4 regions of the Dickeya lacustris genome follow, and region 1 is predicted to be linked to each of the others. Evidence: predicted binding sites of a transcription regulator. Region 1 holds the regulator's gene; each other region holds the start of a gene.

Region 1 (4,720 bases):
CGTCTACTCCCCCTGCGTCATCGCGTAAAGCCGCTGTATCGGATAAGCACCCTGTACCTAAAAACACGGCAACCAGCCACTCCGGTGCACCTGCACACAGCAAAACTGCCGCAGCTAAAGGGAATGCCCCGGCTAACACGGCACACAATGCCGCTAAAACCGGCAAAAATGATAAAAAACCAGAGAAAACCCCCTTAGCCAAAGCGCCCCTGCCCACAGCTAAAAATGCCAAGAAAGGGCATGTGCCCGAACAGCCAGCAACGGTAGCGAAAGCGGCACATACCAAAAGCACAAAACCAGGCACAGGGCAGCCAGCAGCAAAAAATCACAAAGGTAAATCCAGCACTCATAGCGAAGAGTTAGCCGCCAGCGCGCATCACGGTAAGAACAAAAAAGACACACAGAACAAGTCCGTTATTGCCATGAATCCGGCGCATCAAAAGCGTTATCAGCATGCCAAGCAGACAGCGATGAATAAGCTGATGAGTCAGATTGGCAAGCCTTATCACTGGGGTGGCTCATCGCCCTATTCTGGTTTTGATTGCAGCGGATTAGTGTATTACGCCTACAAAGATGTGGTGAAAATCCCGATTCCTCGCACCGCTAACGAGATGTTCCATCTGCGCGATGCCGCCCCTATCAAGAAAAATGAATTGGAGAGCGGGGATCTGGTATTTTTCAGAATTACCAACCGAGGTGCCGCCGATCACGTCGGCGTTTATCTTGGCAATGGCCGCTTTATTCAGTCGCCCCGCACCGGCTCTGATATAAAAATCAGCAAACTGAGTGAAGACTACTGGCAGGATCACTACGTCGGCGCACGCCGCGTGGTGACACCGAAGACAATTCGTTGATACAGCGATTAAAAATCACACCTTTAGCGCGGTAATACGGCTTGATGGCGGGTTACGGTTATGGCCCACGACGCTCGATGACTCTCATTTCATTCGCGCTCCATCCACTCTCGATGCACTTCTGTACAAGCCGTCTGCCGTTAGCGCACTGAGATTGCCCGGCCAGCAAGAACGCGTCAGCCGGACAATACGGCGTTAATTCAATACAGCATTCATGCTGAACACCACAATCACCGCCAGCGCAACGGCCGTTGTGAATAACGACATCTTCAAATTAGTATCCATAAACATGCTCCTGTATTTGACGAAACGGCGGGTTATCACATCACAATGAATATACACCGACGATAAATATAACCAGTTTTTCATTATATGAAACAGCGTTAAAAAAACCGCTTTCCTCATCACAGAGATAACACGAATTATTTCTTCCACTTTTGATCTAGATCGGCCAGAATTCGCAGTTTACTGTATGCACTGCGTTGGCCGCCTCCCGGCCTCCCCTCCGGCGACACTTCGGCATATCTCCACCTGAAATCGTGCCTTGCTATCTGGCTGGAGATGAATTCACGCAGGCAAACGATTAACAACATATTTACTGCTGTAACAGATGCGTTGCTGTTACAACTGTTCAGGAGTCACTTGAGATGGCAACGATTAAAGATGTGGCAAAGCGCGCAGGCGTTTCAACCACAACCGTATCACACGTGATCAATAAAACACGTTTCGTCGCCGAAGAAACCAAAGCTGCGGTGCGTGCAGCCATCAAGGAATTGCACTACTCACCAAGCGCGGTGGCGCGCAGCCTGAAAGTGAATCACACCAAGTCTATCGGGTTGCTGGCCACCTCAAGTGAAGCGCCCTATTTTGCTGAAATTATCGAAGCCGTCGAAAATAGCTGTTACGCCAGAGGCTACACCCTCATTCTGTGTAACTCCCACAATAATCTGGATAAACAGCGCGCTTATTTGTCCATGCTGGCGCAAAAGCGCGTTGATGGCTTATTAGTCATGTGTGCCGAATACCCACCCGCGCTGTTATCCATGCTGGCTGACTACCGCCATATCCCGATGGTCGTCATGGACTGGGGGGAAGCGCACAGCGATTTTACCGACACCATCATCGATAATGCCTTCACCGGCGGCTACATGGCTGGCCGTTACCTGATTGAACGGGGCCACCGTGATATTGGCGCAATCCCTGGCTCGCAGGAACGTAATACCGGCAGCGGTCGCTATCTGGGCTTTCTCAAGGCGTTGAAGGAAGCGGAAATTACGATACGCGAAGAATGGGTGGTGCAAGGCGATTTCGAACCGGAATCCGGCTATAAGGCCATGCACCAAATTCTGGCGCAAAAGCATCGCCCGACGGCGGTATTCTGTGGCGGCGATATCATGGCGATGGGCGCGATTTGTGCCGCAGATGAGCTGGGATTGCGGGTTCCGCAGGATATTTCGGTGATAGGGTATGACAATGTTCGCCACGCCCGTTATTTCACGCCGGCGCTCACCACTATCCATCAACCGAAAGAGCGTCTCGGACAAGCCGCATTCTCAATGTTGCTGGATCGCATTACCAGCAAACGTGAGGAAGCGCAGACCATTGAAGTCCACCCGACGCTCATTGAGCGTCGCTCTGTCGGCGATGGCCCCTTCCTCGACTATCGGCGCTAATACCGCGCCAGTCCCGGCTGGTCAGGAAAAACCATGACCAGCGCTGGCAGCCACACTCCGGTCATGGTTTTTGACGACAACAACCATCATCTGACGCTGCCAGATAGCTATGCCAACGGCTCGCCAACTGTCCTGACTGTGCATTTGTTCTGACTGTGCGTTGCGCGCGCTAACCGCTTGACAGCGCAAGAGCCCAGGTTTCTCACTGAGGCCTCAACCGGCGGCTCAGGCACATTCTTTGCCCTTTGCCGCCGGGTTAAGGTTATTCGTCTTGCGCTGCCTCTGCCTCTGCCTGCTGCCGGGCTTGTTGGGCCGCCATCACACGCTCAACGGAATCGACTATCGCTTGTGTTTGCGGGTCAATTTTCAATATTGATGCGATCGCCAAGCCGCTTTTTCCCCAGCGTGGTACGTTGCAGTGTTTCAGGGATCAAATGCACACAGAAACGACTGCGAGTGACTTCACCCACCGTCAGACTAATGCCGTCAATACCAATAAACCCTTTATGCAAAACATATTTCATCAGGCTGGTATCCGACAGGCGGAACCAAATCTGATGGTTATTTTCTGAGGTCAGGATCTTCACAACCTCTGCCGTACACATAATATGGCCGGACATGACATGCCCACCGATTTCATCGCCATATTTGGCCGCACGCTCAACATTCACGCTGTCGCCGACGTTAATCTCGCCCAGGTTAGTCAAGCGTAATGTCTCTTTGATTAAATCAAAGCTGACGCAATCGCCGTTAATCTCGGTTACGGTCAAACAACAGCCGTTATGCGCCACAGAAGCGCCCGGCTCAAGTCCAGGCAGCAGTTCAGCAGGCAGTTGGATGACGTGAGTGCGAAAATTGGGTTTTTCATCAACAGACACGACTGTCGCCGTGCCTTGAACAATACCGGTAAACATGATGGTGTTCTGCTCTCCTGAATCGGGTCATAAAACGCGATGGATGCAACCTTGGCGCTTATCCGATGATCGGAATAACGCCTGAAAACGCATTCATCGAATGCACGGCAGTGTGCACCAGATTGACAGGAAAACCAAACGGAACAGACGGCATAGCACAGGCATTGGTTTAACACCGTTAAATCGTTACAATGCATTATCTTTTTTTACGAAATAAAGGATGATTGTCTTTCTCGTGCCGAGATCCCTCTCAATCCTGTTCTAGGAAGGTTGTTGTGCAGAAGTATTTAGCAGAAGCGCGTCATTTGCTGGCGCTGGCCATTCCCGTCATTATTGCGCAAGTCTCGCAAACCTCAATGGGTGTGGTGGATACCATCATGGCAGGCTCGTATAGCGCGACCGATATGGCTGCCGTTGCCGTGGGCACCTCCATCTGGTTGCCGGTGATTCTAATTTGGGCATGGCTTATTAATGGCGCTCACCCCGGTTGTCGCGAATCTGAATGGCTCAGGCCGGCGGGAGCGTATCGCCCATCAAACCCAGCAGGCGTTTATACTGGCCGCTATTATCGCTGTCGCCACCATGTTTGTACTTTATCAAGGGCAATATGTTATTCGCCTGATGCATGATGGCGCTCCCGAATTGGCGGATAAAGCCATCAAATATTTACATGCGCTACTGTGGGGTGCTCCAGGCTACCTGTTCTATCAGGTGCTGCGCAGCCAGTGTGAGGGGTTATCCAAAACACAGCCGGGTATGGTTATCGGTTTCATTGGTTTATTGATCAATATTCCTATCAACTACGTGTTTATCCACGGCAAGTTTGGCATGCCTGAACTCGGCGGCGTTGGCTGTGGGGTTGCGACGGCTTCGGTCTACTGGATAATGATGTTGCTCATGGCACTTTATTCGCGACACGCATATTGGTTAAAGGATATCCGGCGGCAGAAAAAACAGTTGCAGCCCGACTGGGCCGTATTAAAACGCTTGTCGGGTCTGGGGTTGCCCATTGCTCTGGCCATGTTATTTGAAGTGACGCTGTTCGCCATTGTCGCATTGCTGGTATTGCCGTTAGGCGTGGTGGATGTCGCCGGGCATCAAATCGCCCTCAACTTCAGCTCGCTCATGTTCGTATTGCCGTTATCCGTTGGCGTAGCGGCCACCATCCGCGTTGGCCACCGTTTGGGGGAAAAGGCTGTCGATGCCGCCCGCATCGCCGCCCATACCAGTATTTTCACCGGTATTCTTCTGGCTATCTGTACCGCGATTTTTACCATTA
Region 2 (4,720 bases), 580 kb from region 1:
CAGTTTAAAGAAGGGGAAAACCCGTTTGCCAATAAGCGCAATATGCTGACGCCGAATCAGATGCGTAAACGTAAACGCCTGATGCAGCATATTAAGAAAAGCAAATAATCACTTATTGCAGAGTGACTCGAAGGCGGGAGAAATCCCGCCTTATTGTCGAGTAAAATAGGGAAAACATGATGTTAAGCGAGACCTATTGCCCGGCATGCCAGCAGCCTATGAGCGAAGTGGCCGAGGCGCAGTATCGGTGTGAGGGCTGCAAACGTCAGTATCAGCGGGCGTTGCTGTGCCCTGATTGCGCACAGCCGTTGCAGGTATTGGCTGGCTGTGGCTCAAAAAGCTATTGGTGTGCTAACGGGCATGGCTTGATATCACGCACGCGAATACACGTTCATTATCAGGATCTGGCATAACCGCAATAAGGCGCTGGCCGCATGTGCTGTGAGCCAGGCCATTTTCTGATGTGTACCGCCTGGAGAAACCTTCATGGTATTCGCATTGGATTTGCAAGCGGCCTTCCATTACTCCAGCTCATGCTCGTGCAGGATACCTGTGTCAATCCCTACCTGATGCCAGGAGCGAAGCACGGCTTCTGCAACGGCGGCATTAAAGCGCTTTTTCGCATGTTCAACCGTAAAGCGGGCAAAAATAGAGAAGTCAGCATTTTGCGGCAACGCTTTATCACACATTGCGTCATACCAAATATGACCCGTTTTTTCCCAGGCGTACCCTCCCAACGCAATCGCTGCGAGATAAAACGCCCGGTTCGGGATCCCTGAGTTCAGATGCACGCCACCGTTATCTTCACGGGTGTTGACGAAGTCACGCATGTGGGCGGGTTGCGGGTCGGTGCCGAGGAGGAGATCGTCATAGGCCGTGCCGGGGCGGGAGAGTGAACGTAACCCTTTACCATCAATCTCATCACTTAATAGGCCTTCTCCGATGATCCAGTCAGCCTGCTGTACTTTCTGATTGTGATGATATTGTTTGATCATTGAGCCGAACACATCCGCCAGCGATTCGCTCAACGCACCAGACTGGCGAAAATAGAGCAAACTGCTCTCGCTTTCGATAACGCCGTGCGACATCTCGTGGGCGATGACATCCAACGATGAGGTAAATCGATTAAATATTTTTCCGTCGCCGTCACCAAACACCATCTGCCTGCCGTCCCAGAACGCATTTTGGTAGTTCTTTCCGTAATGAATGCTACCAATAAGCGGCAGTCCTTTGTTATCCAATGAGTTACGGCCAAATATCTTCCAGAAAAAATCATGCACGATGCCCAGGGCGGTATAGGCTTCTTCTGCCGCAACATCGCCATTGCCGGGTTCACCCTCTTTTCTGACAAGGTTGCCGGGCAACGTTTGCTGGTGGCCAGCATCGTGAATTTCACGTAAGACCTGTGTGTCACTACGTTCTTCATGGGTCTCTGGGTGGGCGACCGCTGTTACCATTAGCGATTGGACGTGCATCAAAGTCTGTTGTGCGCACCGACGCTCTTCATCGGACCCGTTGTTGATAATACGATGCAATATATAGGGCGGAATGATGCTACGAGCGAACTTCATACTTCATCTCCTTATGTCTGGCTCAAATATGGGTTGCAACATATTATCAACATTGTTTTACCCTAATTGATGTACCACATTGATGACACGATAAGTATAGCCTAATCACTAAATATTTTTTATGCGCCTCGTTGAACGAGACTTGGTGGTTTCTTTTTTTATTTCAATCACCTGGCTTTCGACCCAACCATCATGCAGACGGGTTTTTAGTTTATCGCCCGGCGATATTTGCGCCGTTTTTTTCATCACCTGGCCATCAATGGTGGTGGTGACACTATAACCACGAGCCAGTGTCGCCAGAGGGCTTACTGCCTCCAGGTGTGAACAGGCCTCGCCAAAACGTTGTTTATACTCGTTAATCTGTTTTTCCAACGCGCGTTGTAGTCGATAATGGCACTGCTGTATATGCTGCTGTGCCCGGTGTACGCGAGGCTGTGGGGACTGTTGCATCAGGCGTTGATCAAAACGCTGCTGCTGCCGTTTTTGTAACAACAACTGGTGTTGAATGGCATCCTTCAACCGCTGTTTCATGCGGATAAGCTGCGTTTGCTGGCGCGCCAGGCGCAGTTGTGGATGCTGCTGATGTAACCGATGTTGTAAGCGAGCCAAGCGTTGCTGACGTTGCGCCAGATAGTAGTCGAAAGCCATCTCTAGCCGCTGGCGCTGCGCCTGAAGCTGTCTGAACAGTTCTTGCCGATCGCGACTGACCAATTCTGCAGCCGCAGAGGGGGTTGGCGCGCGTAAATCTGCTACAAAATCGGCGATGGTCACATCGGTTTCATGACCGACCGCGCTGACAATCGGGATGCGACTGGCGAAAATGGCATTGGCAACGTGCTCATTATTGAAGCTCCATAAATCCTCTAGCGAGCCGCCGCCGCGCCCAACGATAAGCACATCACATTCATTACGCCGGTTAGCCAGCTCTATCGCCCGAACGATTTGTGCCGGGGCCTCATGTCCTTGCACTGCCGTAGGATAAATAATTACCGGCAGTGACGGGTCTCGCCGCTTTAGAATATGGAGTATGTCATGCAGCGCCGCGCCGCTGGCTGAGGTAATCACACCAACCTGACGTGCCGGTTTTGGCAGCGGCTGCTTGTGCTGCACATCAAATAGCCCTTGCGCGGATAAGCGTTGTTTCAACTGTTCGAACTGCTGCTGTAGCGCGCCGTCGCCCGCTGGATGCATACTTTCAGCCAAGAGTTGATAGTCGCCACGCGGCTCGTAAAGCGTGAGTGTGGCGCGTACCAACACTTGTAAGCCATTCTGCACCTGAAAGGTGACACGCCGGTTACTGTTACGAAACATCGCGCAACGCACCTGGGCGCGTTCATCTTTTAACGTAAAGTACCAGTGACCCGAAGAGGGCTGAGAGAGGTTGGAGATTTCACCGGAAAGCCAGATCTGACCCATTTCTGCTTCCAGTAACTGTTTTACCGTCTGATTTAGGCGGCTGACGGTAAAAATAGCCGATGAAGGCAATGCGGACATTGTGACCCAGATCAAATAGAAAAACAGAGAGTTAATCAATCGATATTACCGGGCATCTGGGGGTTCGCAAGCATTTTTGTAAAAAAATACTGGAGGCAATCGATTTCGGCCTGTATAATGCCACGGCAATATTTTATCTAAAACCCATCCCAATTTCCGGTGAGATATTGCCATGCTACGTATCGTTAAAGAAGCCCTGACCTTCGATGATGTCCTTCTCGTTCCAGCCCACTCCACTGTTCTGCCCAACACGGCCGATTTGAGTACCCAACTAACCCAGCGTATTCGGCTGAATATTCCTATGCTGTCTGCGGCGATGGACACCGTAACAGAGTCTGGCCTGGCTATTGCACTGGCCCAGGAAGGCGGTATCGGTTTTATTCATAAAAATATGTCTATCGAACGGCAGGCTGAAGAAGTCAGCCGCGTGAAGCGTCATGAAAGCGGCGTGGTCGTTGATCCGCAAACTGTGACGCCTGAGAGTACGCTGCGCCAGGTAAAAGCCCTGACTGAACGCAATGGTTTTGCCGGTTATCCGGTTGTCACCAGCGGCAATGAACTGGTGGGGATTATTACTGGCCGTGATGTGCGCTTTGTCACCGATTTGGATCGTCCGGTCAGTGCGGTGATGACGCCGAAGGAACGTCTGGTCACGGTAAAAGAAGTGGGAAGCCCGCGATGTGGTATTGCAAAGAATGCATGAACGCCGCATCGAAAAAGCGCTGGTGGTAGACGATCAGTTCCGTCTGGTCGGGATGATCACCGTAAAAGATTTCCAGAAAGCCGAGCGTAAACCCAATGCTTGTAAAGACGAACATGGTCGTTTGCGCGTTGGGGCGGCGGTTGGCGCGGGTGCTGGTAACGAAGAGCGTATCGATGCGCTGGTGGCGGCGGGCGTCGATGTACTGCTCATCGATTCCTCACACGGCCACTCCGAAGGGGTGTTGCAGCGTATTCGTGAAACACGCGCCAAATACCCTGATTTGCAGATAATCGGCGGTAACGTCGCAACAGGCGCAGGCGCTCGCGCGCTGGCAGAAGCTGGCGTTAGCGCGGTTAAAGTAGGTATTGGCCCGGGTTCTATCTGTACGACGCGTATCGTTACCGGTGTCGGTGTGCCGCAGATTACCGCTATCGCTGATGCGGTTGAAGCGCTGGAAGGCACCGGGATTCCGGTCATTGCCGATGGCGGTATTCGTTTCTCCGGCGACATCGCCAAAGCCATTGCAGCAGGGGCCGCTTGCGTGATGGTGGGGTCAATGCTGGCCGGTACGGAAGAGTCTCCAGGGGAGATTGAACTGTATCAAGGCCGTGCATTCAAATCTTACCGTGGTATGGGCTCGTTGGGCGCGATGTCCAAAGGCTCGTCCGATCGTTACTTCCAGACAGATAACGCCGCCGACAAGCTGGTGCCGGAAGGTATCGAAGGCCGCGTGGCTTACAAAGGCCGCCTGAAAGAGATCGTTCATCAGCAAATGGGGGGCTTGCGCTCCTGTATGGGGCTGACCGGTTGCCCGACCATTGATGCGCTGCGTACCCAGGCGCAATTTGTGCGCATCAGCGGTGCAGGCATTCAGGAAAGTCACGTGCACGATGTCACCATCACTAAAGAATCGCCGAATTACCGCATGGGTTAAGCGCGTTACCGGCTGATT
Region 3 (4,720 bases), 970 kb from region 1:
TGGCGTGTGCCAGCGGCAGCGTCGCGGCCTCTTTTACCCCCATGGCCTGCGCGATCGCACGGTACTTTTCACCGGTGTAATCGGCATTCCAGGCCATAATGTGCGGCAGCAGAATCGCGTTCGCCACCCCGTGCGGCGTGTTGTAGAACGCCCCCAGCGGATGTGCCATACCGTGTACCAGCCCCAGCCCGACATTAGAAAAGCCCATTCCGGCAATATATTGGCCCAACGCCATATCTTCGACGCCTTTATCGTTGCCCGCCACCGAATCACGCAGTGAGCGGCTGATAATCTCGATGGCTTTTAAGTGCAGCATGTCGGTCAACTCCCAGGCAGCGAGGGTGGTAAAGCCTTCGATGGCGTGGGTGAGCGCGTCAATACCGGTTGCGGCTTTAAGAGAGGCGGGCATAGAGCGCATCATGTCAGCATCAATAAACGACACAATCGGAATGTCGTGCGGGTCAACGCAAACAAATTTGCGCCGTTTCTCTTCATCGGTGATGACGTAGGGTGTGTCCCGTAACTATTTTTTGTACAATCAGGGACATGATTTCACCACAAAAAGTCCTTTAATTTGGCTCGTTACGATTTTCCCGATGACGCCTGGGCGTTGATTTCTCCCATGCTGCCACCTGAAAGAGGCTCTTCCCGAGGCGGGCGTCCTTATTTTGCGCACAGACATGTCATGAATGGCATATTTTGGGTGCTTTGCTCTGGCGCACCCTGGCGGGACTTACCTGAGCGTTATGGTCAATGGAAAACCATTTACAACCGCTTCAATCGGTGGTCTAAAGCCGGAATAATGAACAGCATTTTCAATAAATTACTCCAGATTCTGGATGAAAAAGCGCTGATAGACTGGGATGTTATCGCGCTGGATGGCAGTAACGTTCGCGCCCTGAAAGCGGCCGCCGGTGCGAAAAAAACATCCCGATGAATGCGAGGACCATGGGCTGGGTCGCTCTCGCGGCGGCTTTGGCACCAAAATCCATCTGGCGACAGATGGCACAGGATTACCACTGAGTTTTTGCCTGAGCGGTGGACAGGCCCACGAAAGCCGATACGCGGAAACGTTGCTCAACCGGGTCGGATTATCCGAAAAAGCGGGCACCTGAAATCACGTCCGAAAGCGGTGCTGGCGGATAAGGGTTATTCAGGTAAAAACCTTCGCATTCACTTGAAAATGAAAGGAATAAAAGCGGTTATTCCGTTTAAATCGAATGAGAAGGCCAGTCAGGACGGACGTCGCCCCCTCGACACGCGCCTGTACAAAAAACGCAATGTCGTGGAGCGTTGCTTTGCGATACTTAAAGAAAATCGCCGTATTGCCACCCGCTCGGAGAAAACGGCCAGAAACTACCTGAGTATGCTAAAACTGGGAGCGATCAGGTTATTTTTAAAGCGGTTGTTAAGTTAAGGGACACAGCCTAGTTGATGGTCACTTCTGCGGCGGTGCCGGAGGTGGTCGGAATGGCGAAAATCGGCACGCTGGGTTTGCGCGTGGCGGCGACCCCTTCGAGGCTGCGCACATCGGCAAATTCCGGGTTGTTGATAATAATGCCGATGGCTTTACTGGTGTCTTGCGGCGAGCCGCCGCCGATAGCAATCAGGTAGTCGGCGGCAGCCTCCTGAAAACGCTTCACGCCCTGATGCACAATGGCAATAGTCGGGTTAGGAATAACGCCGTCATAGACATCATAAGGCAGGCCGGCGTTATCGAGCAGGCGGGTGACTTTGCCCGCCACCCCATGCGCCACCAGCTCGCTGTCCGTCACGACCAGCGCTTTATGAAAACCGCGCCGTTGCACCTCTTGCGTCAGGTGAGCTATCGCGCCTTGGCCAAAATATGACGTCTCATTGAGTATCATTCTGTGTGTCATCACTACGCTCCTGTTTTCGTTGATAAACCACAGTGTGAACCTCTTACACCCCGCCACCTTCCGGTTATTGCCATCATCAGCACCGCGCTGGCGCTGAGGGGAAGATAGCCGTGAGAGCTATCACAAAACGCCATACTGCACGGGCATTAACAATGACGTAACTGACCTGAAATAATCTAATTTCAGGTTTTTTTCGCATTACTTTATATAATGATTAATGCTTTTTTGTTATCTGATAACCCACTTCGATAGCGGTGTTTTTTGTATTTAGTGTTCAGTAAATAACTATATTGTGAGATTAAAAAATTATTTTATAATTATTTTTGGTTTTTAATTCTGATGATGATGGTGCGAGACAGGTCGGGGGTTTTATGTTTTATATAGATAAACTTATGACTAAGGGTGTGGTGGCGGGCGCATTTCGGTGGTAAGTTCAATGGCAGGATAAACGTTTGCGTCGTGGGGCCTGGCGTCACAACGCGCGGCTAACGTAGAAAGGCGTAGAGAAGAGAAAAATGGCAAACCACACTCCGTTGTATCAACAGCATCTGGCCGATGGTGCCAAGATGGTGGACTTCCATGGCTGGATGATGCCGCTGCATTATGGCTCGCAGCTTGATGAGCATCACATCGTGCGTAACAGCGCCGGTATGTTTGATGTTTCACACATGACCATTGTCGATTTGCGCGGCGCCCGGGTGCGCGAATTTTTACGTTACTTACTGGCCAACGACGTCGCCAAACTGACCCAACCCGGCAAGGCGCTCTACACCGCGATGCTGACGCCGTCTGCGGGCGTGATCGACGATTTAATCGTCTATTTTCAGAGCGAAGATTATTTCCGTCTGGTGGTGAACTCCGCCACCCGTGAGAAGGACCTGGCCTGGATTAGCGAGCACGCCAAACCGTTTGGGGTGACGCTCACCGAGCGTGAAGACCTGTCGCTGATAGCGGTGCAAGGGCCGCAGGCGCAGGAAAAAGTGCGCAGCCTGTTAAGTGCGGCGCAGTGTGAACAGATTGCGGGTATGAAACCGTTCTTCGGTGTGCAGGCCGACGAGTTATTTATTGCCACCACTGGCTATACTGGCGAAGCAGGCTACGAAATTGCCCTGCCGCAGGCGCAGGCGGTGAGTTTCTGGCAACAGTTGCTGGCCGCTGGCGTAAAACCCTGTGGTTTGGGCGCGCGTGACACGCTGCGTCTGGAAGCGGGCATGAACCTGTATGGTCAGGACATGGATGAAACCGTGTCACCGCTGGCCGCCAATATGGGCTGGACGATAGCCTGGCAGCCGCAAGAGCGCCAGTTTATTGGCCGCGAGGCGCTGGAGCGCCAGCAGGCGCAAGGCACCGAACAACTGGTGGGCCTGGTGATGACCGAAAAAGGCGTGTTGCGTCATGGTCAGACGGTGCGTTTTACCGACGCGAACAACGTGGTGCAAGAGGGCGTCATCACCAGCGGGTCATTCTCGCCAACATTGGGCGTCAGCGTGGCGCTGGCCCGTGTGCCTGCGGGTATCGGTGAGCAGGCAACCGTGCTGATTCGCAATCGTGAGCTGCCGGTGCATGTCACCAAACCAAATTTTGTCCGCGCCGGTAAGGCGCTGGTTCAGTTTTAATTTTTGGCTTAAGTAAGGAGAAAGTGGCAATGAGCAATGTTCCGGCAGAACTGAAATATACCTCCTCCCATGAATGGGTGATGGCGGAAGGCAATGGCATTTACAGCGTAGGGATTACCGAGCACGCTCAGGAGTTGCTGGGTGATATGGTGTTTGTCGATCTGCCGGAAGTAGGCAGCACGGTGAACGCCGGTGACGATTGCGCCGTAGCCGAGTCGGTTAAAGCCGCTTCAGATATCTATGCGCCGCTGAGTGGCGAAATCGTTGAAGTGAATGATGAATTAGAGGGCGCGCCTGAGCTGGTGAACAGCGCACCTTATGCGGAAGGCTGGTTGTTCCGCATCAAAGCCGCTGATGAGTCAGAGCTCAATGAATTGCTGGATGCCGAAGGCTATCAGGCGTTGCTGGCAGAAGAAGACGGCGACGAAGACGAATAACGCGGCAGCCCTGCGGCCTGATGGCGGCAGGGCATGACCGTTGCCCGCAGGTTTTGCGATCGGTTTTATTTTGTTGTCTGTTGCGGTATGTCTGCGGCGTATTGATACCGTTTGAGGCATATCACGGTGCTAAATGCAGGAAATTCCCCCCATGATCCAGACCCTCAGTGAACTTGAACACGCTCATGCTTTTATCGAGCGTCATATCGGCCCGTCGGATAGCCAACAGCAGCAGATGTTGCAGGCGATTGGCGCGGATTCTCTTGCCGGGCTGATTCGCCAGATTGTGCCCGCAGATATTCACCTGTCGCAGCCGCCTGCGGTGGGGGAGGGGGCGACGGAGGCGCAGGCGTTGGCAGAACTGAAGTCTATCGCCAACCTTAACCTGCGCTATAAAAGCTATATCGGCATGGGTTATCACGCCGTGCTAACGCCGCCGGTCATTCTCCGTAATGTGCTGGAAAACCCGGGCTGGTATACCGCTTATACGCCGTATCAGCCGGAAGTGTCGCAGGGGCGTCTGGAGGCGTTGCTGAATTTTCAGCAGGTGACGCAGGATTTAACCGGGCTCGAACTGGCTTCCGCCTCGTTGTTGGATGAGGCGACGGCCGCAGCAGAAGCGATGGCGATGGCCAAACGCGTCAGCAAGCTCAAGCAGGCGAACCGTTTCTTTGTCGCAGAGGATGTGCATCCGCAAACGCTGGATGTGGTGCGCACGCGCGCAGAGACCTTCGGCTTTGAGATTGTGACCGGGAAAGCGCACGAGGCGCTGGAACAAGAGGGCGTG
Region 4 (4,720 bases), 540 kb from region 1:
CATCATCGGCTATTCGTCATGCCATTGACGTAAACGTAAAAACCCGGCAATTGCCGGGTTTTTCATCGAGAGAGACGCCGTTTTAGCGCCAGCGCGGATTACTCATCACAGAGTATTTACCGCTGCCCAGCAGAGCAATGGCAATACCCGCAAAGAAATACACCGCAACACCCTCAATGCCCCAGGCACCGGTTTGTATCCAGCGTGAAAATCGCTTCAGGATGCGCCAACAGGAAGGCGACCAGCATGGTAAAGGAGAAAGACAGTGCCGCCGGGCGAGTCAGAATCCCCAGAATCATCAGAACCGGTGTAATCACCTCACCGACAAACACGCCATAGGCGATAAACCCCGGCAAGCCATGAGCAGCCAGCATTCCTTGAATAGCGCCGACACCTGCGATGAGTTTATGAACACCGTGAAACAACATCAGAATACTGAATGCCAGTCGCAAAACCAGCTTGCCGCCGTCCGGGTTGTCTAACAGCTGATTAATCCGGTCTAACATAATTTACCTACCTGTATAGTGAATATTGAATGAACAGTGCGTTAACGAGAGTGACTATCAACCGCAGTTAGAATAAATTTAGAAAGTAAAAAAACCTATCGAAATGAAAGCAATTATTGATTTAACGCAATAAAAATGTATTTCAAATAAATTCAAGTAAATAGATATATTTAAAGAGTAAATTTGAAATAAAATCGCCTGTCGCTAACAGCGAACGACCTCCCCCACCTCCCCCATGCTGACTCAACCATTCACTTATGTTATAAGAGCGCTCTTGGCGGCTTCGCGCCTCGGTGAACATCACTCATTATTCTGTGTATTGGCTTACAGTAAGGTTCATTTATGATTACGTTTCATACCAACCACGGCGACATCGTGATTAACACGTTTGCGGATAAAGCACCGCTTACTGTAGAAAACTTTTTGAACTACTGCCGCAGCGGTTTTTACGACAACACCATTTTCCACCGTGTTATCAACGGCTTCATGATTCAGGGCGGCGGTTTTGAACCGGGCATGAAACAGAAAGACACTCAGGCTCCCGTCAAGAACGAAGCGAACAATGGTCTGGCAAACAATCGCGGCACGCTGGCAATGGCGCGTACCGCCGATCCACACTCAGCAACGGCTCAGTTCTTCATCAACGTCGTGGATAATGATTTCCTGAATTTCAAATCAGAAAGCATGAACGGCTGGGGTTACTGCGTATTTGCCGAAGTGGTAGAAGGCCTGGATGTGGTTGACAAAATCAAGGCTGTGGCAACCGGTCGTAGCGGCATGCACCAGGATGTGCCGAAAGAAGATGTGGTTGTCACCCATGTCACCGTTAGCGAGTAATTCGGTTGCATGACCACGCTATTTATTAGCGATCTGCATCTTAGCGAACATGAACCGGCGATCACCGCCGGTTTTCTGCGTTTTCTGCGTGAAGACGCACCGGGCGCCGACGCGCTGTATATTCTCGGCGATCTGTTCGACGCCTGGATAGGCGACGACGATCCGGCCGAACTGCACCGCACCGTCGCCAACGCGCTACATGACCTGACACAACGCGGTACCCCTTGCTACTTTGTCCATGGCAATCGGGACTTTTTACTCGGTAAGCACTTCGCCCGTCGCAGCGGTTTACAGCTATTGCCGACGGAAACCGTGATAACCCTGTATGGCCGCCGCACGCTGTTAATGCACGGCGACACGCTGTGTACTGACGATCAGGCTTATCAACGCTTTCGCCGTAAAGTTCATAACCCGTTGATTCAATTTATTTTCAGGCTGTTACCCCTGTCATTGCGTCTGGGCATAGCCGCCCGCATGCGCGCAGCCAGCCAGCAGGCGAATCAACACAAGCCCATGGCAATCATGGATGTGAACGATGCGGAGGTGATAGCGCGCTTACAGCACCATCATGCGACATTACTTATCCACGGCCACACCCATCGCCCGGCCATTCACCACGTTGATGTTAATGTTAATGTTAATGTTAATGTTAATGTTAATGTTGATGGCGCAGGCCTCACCGCCGAACGAGCCGTGCTGGGCGCCTGGCATCACCAGGGGTCGGTTTTACAGGTCAATCACGCCGGGCTTCAGCTCACGACTTTCCCACTGGCATCGAAGATTTAGCGCATTTTTTACCGAAAGAAGCCCTTTTCATCGCTACGCAACCGTTTTCCTCCCCTCTGGGTCATGGTATGCTCTACGCCCTCGCGACCTGTGGCTTGGCTGGCAGGTCGCCGTTGCGCCACGCAAGACCGCATCACGTACGATGAGCGCCTCGTCCTATCGTCGTTGATCAATCACCATCGTCATGCAGACCACAGGAGCACTACAGGCATGTCATCCAACGCTGCCCCGGCGAAAATCGCTATTGTTATGGGTTCAAAGAGTGACTGGGCCACTATGCAGTTTGCCGCAGACATTCTTACGACGCTAAACCTGCCTTATCATGTCGAAGTCGTCTCCGCACACCGTACACCGGATAAACTGTTTCGCTTTGCTGAACAGGCTGATGAAAACGGCTTTGATGTCATTATCGCTGGCGCTGGCGGCGCGGCACACCTGCCGGGCATGCTGGCAGCGAAAACCTTGGTGCCGGTGCTGGGTGTACCGGTGCAAAGCGCGGCATTAAGCGGCGTTGACAGCCTTTACTCGATAGTCCAAATGCCGCGCGGTATTCCGGTCGGTACATTGGCTATCGGTAAAGCCGGTGCAGCCAACGCGGCCCTGCTGGCCGCACAGATTCTGGCGCGCCATGACCGCGACCTGGCCACGCGCCTTGCTGCCTGGCGTCAGGCACAAACCGACGAAGTGCTCACGCATCCAGACCCGAGGGAAGAAGCATGAAACCGGTTTGTGTGTTGGGCAACGGCCAGCTAGGTCGTATGTTACGTCAGGCCGGTGAACCGCTCGGTATTGCGGTTTACCCCGTCGGGCTGGATGCCGAGCCGGAGTCAGTTCCGGTAGCGCACAGCATTATCACCGCTGAAATCGAGCGTTGGCCTGAAACCGCATTAACCCGCCAACTGGCGCAGCACGCGGCCTTCGTCAACCGCGATATCTTCCCGCGACTGGCCGATCGCTATAGCCAAAAACAGCTGCTGGATACGCTCAATCTGGCGACCGCGCCCTGGCAGTTACTGGCATCGGCATCAGAGTGGCCTCCGGTGTTTGCCGCGCTTGGCGAGCTGGCCATCGTGAAACGCCGCGTCGGGGGTTATGATGGGCGCGGCCAGTGGCGTATCCGCCCCGGTGAAGAACACAGCCTGCCTGCCGACTGTTACGGTGAGTGCATTGTTGAGCAGGGGATCGCGTTTTCTGGCGAAGTCTCGCTGGTTGGCGCACGCAGCGCCCAGGGCCAGTGCGTGTTCTATCCACTGACCCATAACCTGCATGAAGACGGCATTCTGCGCACCAGCGTGGCGCTGCCTGAGCCGGATAGCGCTTTACAGCAGCAGGCCGAACAGATGCTGTCAGCCATCATGAATCACCTCAATTACGTCGGTGTGATGGCGATGGAGTGTTTTGTGGTTGGCGATAGTCTGCTTATCAATGAACTGGCTCCCCGGGTACACAATAGCGGCCACTGGACGCAAAACGGCGCGTCCATCAGCCAGTTCGAACTGCACCTGCGGGCGATTCTCGACCTGCCGCTGCCTGCGCCTGTGGTTGCCAGCCCATCTGTGATGGTGAACCTGATTGGGACTGAGCTAAATCTCGAATGGTTAACGCTGCCCTTGATTCACCTGCACTGGTATGAAAAAGAGGTGCGGGCGGGGCGCAAAGTCGGCCACCTGAACCTGAATCACCCGGATAAGGCCGCGTTACGTGCCACACTCAAGCAACTGGCCCCCCTGTTGCCAGCGGTGTATCAGTCTGGCCTGGCCTGGGCCGCAACGCATCTGGACGATTAACCCTCGCCCTTTCCTCGGGCAGCTCGCCTGCCCGATTATTACCCGCCAGATATGCCACTGCATGGCGTTTTTCTTTATGTGATCAATGATGTTACACCCTAAATAATTCGAGTTGCGGGAAGGCGACGACGCAGCGAATCCCCAGGAGCTTACTCAAGTCAGTGACCGGGGTGAGCGAGGAAAGGCAACGCACCTGCAACGTGAAGTATGACGGGTATATAAATGTTCTTATACTACCTTCGTGAGTGTTAATCTCCCTTTTTATTGCCACGCCATTCTATGAATTTATTTTCTCCATGAATCAGTTGTGCTGTTTTTTCCACAGGCGTATTTTATTTATCAAATAGAATATTTCCTCTCATCATTTATTCCATGCCTTAAATTAACGCATCAAAAAAGATACCACTGATAGATAAATTATTTAAAGCATCAATAGTGATATTTTATTTTTTCTGGTATAATGATAAAATATTTTACTTCCGTTCATTTCTGTGATCGCCTCACTATTATTCCCCAATGTTCAGGATATAAAATGCCGCCACAATAAACATGACAACAATTCACATGATGTCTTGTGTGGCACCTGCGAATTATCTCTGTATTGGTCTGTGGCCGGTACGGTATTTTTTATACTCTGTGTTCACCTAGGAGAAACATTCATGAGCACAATCCAAGATAGCAGCCAGGTACTGGAGCAAAGTTCAGGCTGGCGTAAAACAGATACCGTCTGGATGCTTGGTCTTTATGGCACAGCAATTGGCGCTGGTGTATTATTTCTACCCATCAATGCCGGTATCGGTGGCT

Evidence for each region. Region 1 encodes PurR, which represses purine synthesis genes. Its sites were predicted from a motif close to CANGCAAACGTTTGCNTG; they were not measured.
Region 2: xseA (exodeoxyribonuclease VII large subunit) is a predicted target of PurR. The motif match lies at 3,158-3,175, and genes of this name have one in related genera.
Region 3: gcvT (glycine cleavage system aminomethyltransferase GcvT) is a predicted target of PurR. The motif match lies at 2,322-2,339, and genes of this name have one in related genera.
Region 4: purE (5-(carboxyamino)imidazole ribonucleotide mutase) is a predicted target of PurR. The motif match lies at 2,164-2,181, and genes of this name have one in related genera.

Annotation. Positions count from the first base shown of each region.
Region 1 is NZ_CP114280.1:864,708-869,427, forward strand. Features, by position in the region: gene O1Q98_RS03910 (C40 family peptidase) at 1-854, shown strand, start outside; gene cydH (cytochrome bd-I oxidase subunit CydH) at 1,050-1,139, opposite strand; gene purR (HTH-type transcriptional repressor PurR) at 1,502-2,527, shown strand; partial or broken gene O1Q98_RS03925 (riboflavin synthase subunit alpha) at 2,790-3,441, opposite strand; partial or broken gene O1Q98_RS03930 (MATE family efflux transporter) at 3,717-4,720, shown strand, end outside.
Region 2 is NZ_CP114280.1:1,443,118-1,447,837, reverse strand. Features, by position in the region: gene der (ribosome biogenesis GTPase Der) at 1-108, shown strand, start outside; gene O1Q98_RS06430 (zinc ribbon domain-containing protein) at 177-413, shown strand; gene O1Q98_RS06425 (M4 family metallopeptidase) at 522-1,571, opposite strand; gene xseA (exodeoxyribonuclease VII large subunit) at 1,680-3,065, opposite strand; partial or broken gene guaB (IMP dehydrogenase) at 3,238-4,702, shown strand.
Region 3 is NZ_CP114280.1:1,836,889-1,841,608, reverse strand. Features, by position in the region: partial or broken gene O1Q98_RS08285 (dehydroquinate synthase/iron-containing alcohol dehydrogenase family protein) at 1-508, opposite strand, end outside; partial or broken gene O1Q98_RS08280 (IS5 family transposase) at 575-1,417, shown strand; partial or broken gene O1Q98_RS08275 (iron-containing alcohol dehydrogenase) at 1,431-1,880, opposite strand; gene gcvT (glycine cleavage system aminomethyltransferase GcvT) at 2,396-3,496, shown strand; gene gcvH (glycine cleavage system protein GcvH) at 3,526-3,933, shown strand; gene gcvP (aminomethyl-transferring glycine dehydrogenase) at 4,085-4,720, shown strand, end outside.
Region 4 is NZ_CP114280.1:1,406,578-1,411,297, reverse strand. Features, by position in the region: partial or broken gene O1Q98_RS06290 (DoxX family protein) at 83-506, opposite strand; gene ppiB (peptidylprolyl isomerase B) at 849-1,343, shown strand; gene lpxH (UDP-2,3-diacylglucosamine diphosphatase) at 1,353-2,129, shown strand; gene purE (5-(carboxyamino)imidazole ribonucleotide mutase) at 2,340-2,849, shown strand; gene purK (5-(carboxyamino)imidazole ribonucleotide synthase) at 2,846-3,916, shown strand; gene O1Q98_RS06265 (HAAAP family serine/threonine permease) at 4,576-4,720, shown strand, end outside.